Regions from separate parts of the Pantoea jilinensis genome, predicted to be linked through region 3. Evidence: predicted binding sites of a transcription regulator. Region 3 holds the regulator's gene; each other region holds the start of a gene.
What was found. The regulator PhoB, encoded in region 3, activates phosphate uptake and scavenging genes when phosphate is short. The targets are predictions, from matches to a motif close to CTGTCATAAAACTGNCNNAT.
Positions count from the first base shown of each region.

Region 1: a site for PhoB is predicted at 951-970, ahead of rbsK (ribokinase). Genes of this name have one in related genera too.
Region 2: a site for PhoB is predicted at 1,392-1,411, ahead of ugpB (sn-glycerol-3-phosphate ABC transporter substrate-binding protein UgpB). Genes of this name have one in related genera too.

Region 1 is NZ_CP077746.1:3,465,068-3,467,341, forward strand. Features, by position in the region: gene rbsK (ribokinase) at 1-895, opposite strand, end outside; gene deoR (DNA-binding transcriptional repressor DeoR) at 1,275-2,039, shown strand; gene ettA (energy-dependent translational throttle protein EttA) at 2,219-2,274, shown strand, end outside.
Region 2 is NZ_CP077746.1:336,711-338,984, reverse strand. Features, by position in the region: gene ugpB (sn-glycerol-3-phosphate ABC transporter substrate-binding protein UgpB) at 4-1,320, opposite strand; gene livF (high-affinity branched-chain amino acid ABC transporter ATP-binding protein LivF) at 1,939-2,274, opposite strand, start outside.
Region 3 is NZ_CP077746.1:3,141,172-3,143,445, forward strand. Features, by position in the region: gene phoR (phosphate regulon sensor histidine kinase PhoR) at 1-655, opposite strand, end outside; gene phoB (phosphate response regulator transcription factor PhoB) at 670-1,359, opposite strand; gene sbcD (exonuclease subunit SbcD) at 1,557-2,274, shown strand, end outside.

The DNA.
Region 1 (2,274 bases), 320 kb from region 3:
GGAAAGTCTCTGCGTCGGGATAAGCGCGCTGCGTGCCGCGCCCGGTGACGCTGCAGGCGGCATAGGCCGACGCCTGTGTCATGGCGGCGGCCACATCGCCGGTTTTCACCAGCAGATAGGCAAAGCAGCCGATAAAGGCATCACCTGCGCCGCTGGTATCGACCGCCTGAACCGGCGTCGCGGCCACGCGATGCACCTTGTCGCCGCTCATCCAGACCGAGCCCCGGCTGCCCAGAGTAATGATCAGATTTTTAAGGCCGCGCTTCAGCAGCGACTGCCCCGCCAGGATCACCTCGTCATCGGTGCTGACGGGCAGGCCGGTGAGGATCTCCAGTTCGGTTTCGTTCGGCATAAAGAAGTCGCATTTGCAGGCGTAGTGAATATCCAGCGAAGCGACGGCCGGTGCCGGATTCAGGATCACGTTGATCTGATGCTGGCGGGCAAAATCGATGGCGTAATAGACCGTCTCCAGCGGGATCTCCAGCTGCAGGATGATCAGCTCACAGGCTTTCAGCGCCTCTGCCGCGTCGTCGATATCAGCCGGTTTCAGCTGCTGGTTGGCACCTTTGATAATCAGAATGCGGTTTTGCGACTGGTCATCGACAAAAATCGGTGCCACACCGCTGGAGGTGCCTGGTGCAGTGGTGACAAATCGCGTGTCCACGCCCTGCTGCTGCAGGTTCGCGACGGTGTTGGGCGCAAAGAGATCGTCGCCAACTTTGCTGACCATCATCACGCTGCCGCCCATTTTCGCCGCCGCAACCGCCTGGTTAGCGCCCTTACCGCCGCAGCCAATCGCAAAGTCAGGCGCTTCAAGGGTTTCGCCCGCTTTCGGCAGGCTGTTGGTATAGGTAATCAAATCGACCATGTTTGAGCCGATGACCGCAATTGTCATGACCATTTCTCCTGGATATTTTGCAAACTTCAAATGTTATTAAAGTCACAATAACCTTTCTTAAAAGTTAAATATGTGACAAAAACCACAACATGAGTGCGCAAAATCGACAATATGCGACAGGGAGCGGGATTTTAAGTGTTACTATTATAACAAGATAACATCATTGAGCCTGCTGGCTGAGCAATGTGAACGCCTGCGGCGATGAGCGGTAGTCACCGCACAGCGGAGGTTTGCGGGCCTTTCAGAATGCGGGTAAGATTGGTTGCCAGCCTGGCGGATGAGACGCAACTCATTAAAATCTGTGAGGTTTGTCGCGTATTGACGTCGGTTCCGGCGTCTTTCCTCCGCATTGCAGGATAGGTAAACAGAGATGACCATGGAAACCCGGCGCGACGAACGCATTCACAAGCTGACACAGGCGCTTAAACGCACCGATAAACTGCATCTCAAAGACGCGGCCCAGCTGCTGGGTGTCTCAGAGATGACGGTTCGCCGCGATTTAACCGAACCGGGCTCCAGCGTGGTGTTACTGGGCGGCTACATTGTCAGCGACCCAAAAAGTCATACCGGCCACTATTTTGTCAGCGATCAGCATGGGCAGAATGCGGCCAGAAAGCAGCGACTGGCGCAGGCGGCGGCCAGCCTGATTAACGAAAACGATACGGTCTTTTTCGATTGCGGCACTACCCTGCCCTATATCGTTGATGCGATTCCCGACACGCTGTCGTTCACTGCCATCTGCTGTGCTATGAACACCTTTCTGACGCTGAAAGAGAAACCTGGCTGTAACGTTATTCTCAGCGGCGGTGAATTTCATGCTGACAACGCTCTGTTTACACCGATTGGCGTGCACACCATCCTGGACGATCTTTGTCCGACGCTGGCTTTGATCTCTGCGGCGGGTATCGACAAAGATCAGGGGGCGACCTGCTACAACACCAATGAACTGATGATGAAACATCACGCCATGCTGCGTGCCCGAACGTCGGTACTGGTGGCTGACAGCAGTAAATATGGCAAGGTGCTGCCTGCCCGCATTGCCGGGCTGCAGCGTTTTGACCTGCTGGTGAGTGACAGCGCACCCGATCAGGCGTTACAGAACTGGCTGGCGCAGCAGGCGATACCGCTTCGCCTGCCCTGAGCCTGCCTCTGCCGTCATTTCAGCGATTACGCGCGGAAATCAGACAGTTATTTCATACGTTGTCCGGCATCACCGCCCTCAGGGCATTATTCGCCGCCCCCCGGCTGGGATTAAACGGTGAAAAAGGCTAAACTTCGACATCATTCCAACGACCAACAGACCCAGAGGCTCAATCCAACGTGGCTCAATTCGTCTATAGCATGCATCGCGTCGGCAAAGTGGTTCCGCCGAAGCG
Region 2 (2,274 bases), 1.2 Mb from region 3:
AGATTACTTCACCTGCTGCTGAAAGCGGCGCAACAGCTCGTTGCCGCGTTTCACGGCGTTATCCAGTGCGCTTTGTGGCGACTGTTTGCCGGTCCAGACACTTTCCAGCTCTTCGTCGATCACGGTACGAATCTGCGGCATATTGCCCAGACGCATGCCTTTAGTGAAGGGCAATGGCGGCTTGTTCATCATCTGGCGAGTGGCGATATCCGCACCCGGATTTTTGTCGTAGAAGCCCTGCTGTTTCGTCAGCTCGTAGGCGGCGGTCGTAATCGGCAGATAGCCGGTTTTCTGGTGCCATTCCGCAGCGATTTCCGGTTTAGCCAGGAACTGCATGAACTCAGCTACGCCTTTGTACGTTGCTGCATCTTTGCCTTTCATTACCCACAGGCTGGCTCCGCCAATCAGGGCGTTCTGCGGCGCATTCGGTACGGTGTCGTCATACGGCATCATGCCAACGCCGAAGTTGAATTTGGCGTAGTGACGGATATCGGCCAGCGAACCGGATGAGGCGGTGGTGATACCGCAATCGCCGTTATAGAACTTGGCGGTGGATTCATCTTTGCGGCCAAAGTAGGTGAAGTCCCCTTTCTTGTTCATCGCTTCCAGCAGTTCGATATGACGAACCTGCACCGGCTTGTTGAACTCCAGCACCGCATCGAGTCCGTCAAATCCGTTGTTTTCCGTCGCGACCGGCAGAGCATGCCAGGCACTGAAGTTTTCAATCTGGATCCAGCCCTGCCAGCCGCTGGCGTAGCCACAGCTCATGCCCGATTTACGCAGTGCGGCGGCATCTGTCGCCAGCTCCTGCCAGGTTTTAGGCGGCTGGTCCGGGTTCAGGCCCGCTTTTTTAAAAGCGTCTTTGTTGTAGTAGAGCACCGGCGTCGAGCTGTTGAACGGCTGAGAGATCAGCTGACCTTTGCTGTCGCTGTAGTAGCCCGCCACCGTTGGCACGAACTGTTTTTCATCGAAGGGAATGCCGGCGTCTTTGAATACCTGATGCACCGGCACAATCGCCTTTGAGGCCATCATGGTCGCCGTACCGACTTCATAGACCTGCAGCACCGCTGGCGCTTTGCCGCTGCGCACGGCCGCAATCCCTGCTGCCAGGCTCTGCTCGTAGTTACCTTTGTAGGTCGGAACAATTTTGTAATCGGGATGCGTCTCGTTAAAACGCTGTGCCAGCGAATCCACTTCTTTGCCAAGCTCGCCTTCCATGGAGTGCCAGAAAGGGATCTCAGTGGCGGCCATGGCATGGCTGCTGAGCGTCAGACCGAGCAGCGCGCTCATCAGGCTACGACGAAAGGTAACGACGGACATAGAATTTTCCTGTGCAGGTAAATACGCGTGAAATCACGGATTTCTGTTTCGCGAAGTAACATGACACGGGGAAATGACGGATTAATAACAGGGAGATGACAGCAGGATGACAGGCGAAAAAGAGGAAAAGCGGAGCAGCTAACTATTGTTGAGATTGTTGACAAAGTCTGGCTTGGTTGCTTTAAGACTGTGCCCTGCGCAGAGAACACGGTCAGATCGGAAAGACGCAAAATCCGCCATCCATGACACGCTCGGCCCGCACCGTCCATGGCGCGGGACGCTTTCCTCTTCTGCCCGTGTTCCCTGCGCGTTAAGTTTATGTGTTGCGGCCAGATTCACCTGATTTGAGTTTGTCAGCAGCCTGAGCTGCTATACATCATTATTACGTCGGATTTATTACCAGAAGCTGCAACGGCCTCTGGCAATGGCAGAACTTGCCCCTACTTTCAGGCAAATTTGAAGGCCGTCGGCACCACCACCCACACCGACACTCAAGGCCGTCGGCGTCGCAGGCAGTTCGGCACCGGCCAGCGCACAGCATCCGGAGCGTACTGAAGTACGTGAGGAATGCGAGCACTGCCCGGTGTCGAAATGGCAAGTAAGCCAGGCCTCTAAACCTTAAGCGCCGAGGTAAGCGCTGCGGACGGCTTCGTTGGAGAGTAGCGCTGCACCTGTGTCTTCGAGCACCACATGCCCGTTCTCCAGCACATAGCCCCTGTCCGCCAGCTTCAGCGCCTGGTTCGCATTCTGCTCCACCAGGAAGATCGTCATCCCCTCGCTACGCAGTTGCTCAATAGTGTCGAAGATCTGCTGAATAATGATCGGTGCCAGCCCCAGTGACGGCTCATCCAGCAGCAGCAGTCGCGGCTGGCTCATCAGTGCACGGCCAATTGCCAGCATCTGCTGTTCGCCGCCTGACATGGTGCCAGCGCGCTGGATTTTACGCTCTTCCAG
Region 3 (2,274 bases):
GCGGCGTACGTAACTCATGGCTGACGTTGGCAAAAAAGTTGCGGCGCGCCCCTTCCAGCTGATGCATCTGCGTCACATCACGCGCCACCAGCAGCCACTGCCCCTCGCTGTAGGGCATGACGCGAAATTCCATGTGAAGTTTGTTGTTCAGCACCAACGTCAGGGGCTTGTCAAAATCGCGCTGGCGCAGATAGCGTGAGAACTCCGGATAACGCAGCAGATTGAGGATGTTCTGGCCATTATCTTCCGGCCAGCGCAGACCCAGGTGCTGTTGCGCCAGACCGTTACACCAGAAAATAGTGCCCTCTTCCGTGGTCAGGATCACCGCATCCGGCAGCGACTCGGCACCGCTGCGGAAACGTTTGATCAGATTACCGAGTTCACGTCGCCGCCGCCGGTTGCGCAGCTGCATCTGGTAAAGACCATAAAACAGCGGTTCCCAGCTGGCACGCCCGGCGGGTGGCGTCATGGTGCGGTCGAGCCACAGCCAGTGCGACAGCCGCATCAGATTGTGGAAATGCCATAACAGCACCATGACCACGCTCAGCAGCAACCACCAGGGCAAACCGCCAGACAGCAGGCCCAGCAGCACCGCAGGCAGACAGGCCAGCAGCAGTTCTGTCAGTAATCTCTTCCAGGAGAGGCGTTCCAGCACGGTAAAGGCTCCGTTTAGTAGCGGGCAGAGAAACGATACCCTGTTCCACGGACGGTTTGTACCATGCGATCGTGGCCGGAGACTTCCAGCGCTTTACGTAAACGGCGAATGTGAACATCAACAGTGCGATCTTCCACATACACATTGGTGCCCCAGACGTGGTTCAGCAGCTGTTCGCGGCTGTATACGCGTTCCGGGTGAGTCATAAAGAAGTGCAGCAGCTTATATTCGGTCGGGCCCATCTCCAGCGGCGTGGTTTCGGACATCACGCGATGTGAAGAAGGATCCAGACTCAGTCCCTGCATCTCAATCACCTCTTCCACCGCCATCGGTGAAATACGGCGCATCACCGCTTTAATTCGCGCCATCAGCTCTTTGGGTGAAAAGGGCTTGGTAATGTAATCATCGGCGCCCACTTCCAGGCCACGCACCCGATCTTCCTCTTCGCCACGCGCGGTGAGCATCATCACCGGGATATCCCGTGTCATCGCCTCGCGTTTCAGATGCTTGATAAACTGAATACCGCTGCCTCCAGGTAACATCCAGTCCAGTAAAATCAGATCGGGCCAGGGTTCAATCAGCTTGCCCACGGCACTGTCATAATCTTCCGCCTCAATTGGCTGATAGTCGTTCTGCTCCAGAACAAAACACAACATTTCACGGATGGGGGCTTCATCCTCCACAACCAAAATGCGCTTAGCCATTATTACTCCTGCTGATTATGACGGCTGTCACTGAGATTCGCGGCGCCATTATGCGTCAGATTTGTGACACTTTTATGAAAAACATAACCTGCCTGTAACGCCGTTGGTAATCATTTATGACAGCGCAGCGACAATTTTTCGCTTTGGCCGCAGAGCCAGTATAATCGCCGGGCGAATCACAACGGCAGGGACTCATCATGCGCATCATTCATACTGCGGACTGGCATCTGGGGCAGTTCTTTTACAACAAAAGTCGGGCAGCCGAACATCAGGCGTTTCTCGACTGGCTGTTGATCCAGATTGAACAGCATCAGGTGGATGCGTTGATTATTGCAGGCGATCTGTTTGATACCGGCACGCCGCCCAGCTACGCCCGCGAGATGTTTAACCGCTTTGTGGTGGCGCTGCAGCCCACCGGTTGTCAGCTGATTGTGCTGGCGGGCAACCACGATTCCGTGGCGACGCTGAATGAGTCGCGCGAACTGCTCGCCTGTCTCAACACCCGGGTAATCGCCACCCCCCAGGAGCAGGATGATGTGTTGCTGCTGAACACCCGCCAGGGCGAACCGGGCGCGCTGCTCTGTGCCATTCCTTATCTGCGACCGCGCGATATTCTGCGCAGCCGGGCGGGTCAGTCAGGGCGCGATAAACAGACCTCGCTGCTGGAGGCGATTGCCCATCACTATCAGCAACGCTTCGCCGCCGCCCAGGCGCTGGGTCATGCATTGCCGATTATCGCTACCGGACATCTCACCACCGTCGGGGTCAGCCAGAGCGATTCGGTGCGTGACATCTACATCGGTACGCTTGATGCCTTCCCCGCCAGTGCCTTTCCGGCCGCTGACTACATTGCACTGGGCCATATTCATCGCGCCCAGCGCGTGGCGGGCAGCGAGCATATCCGGTACAGCGGTT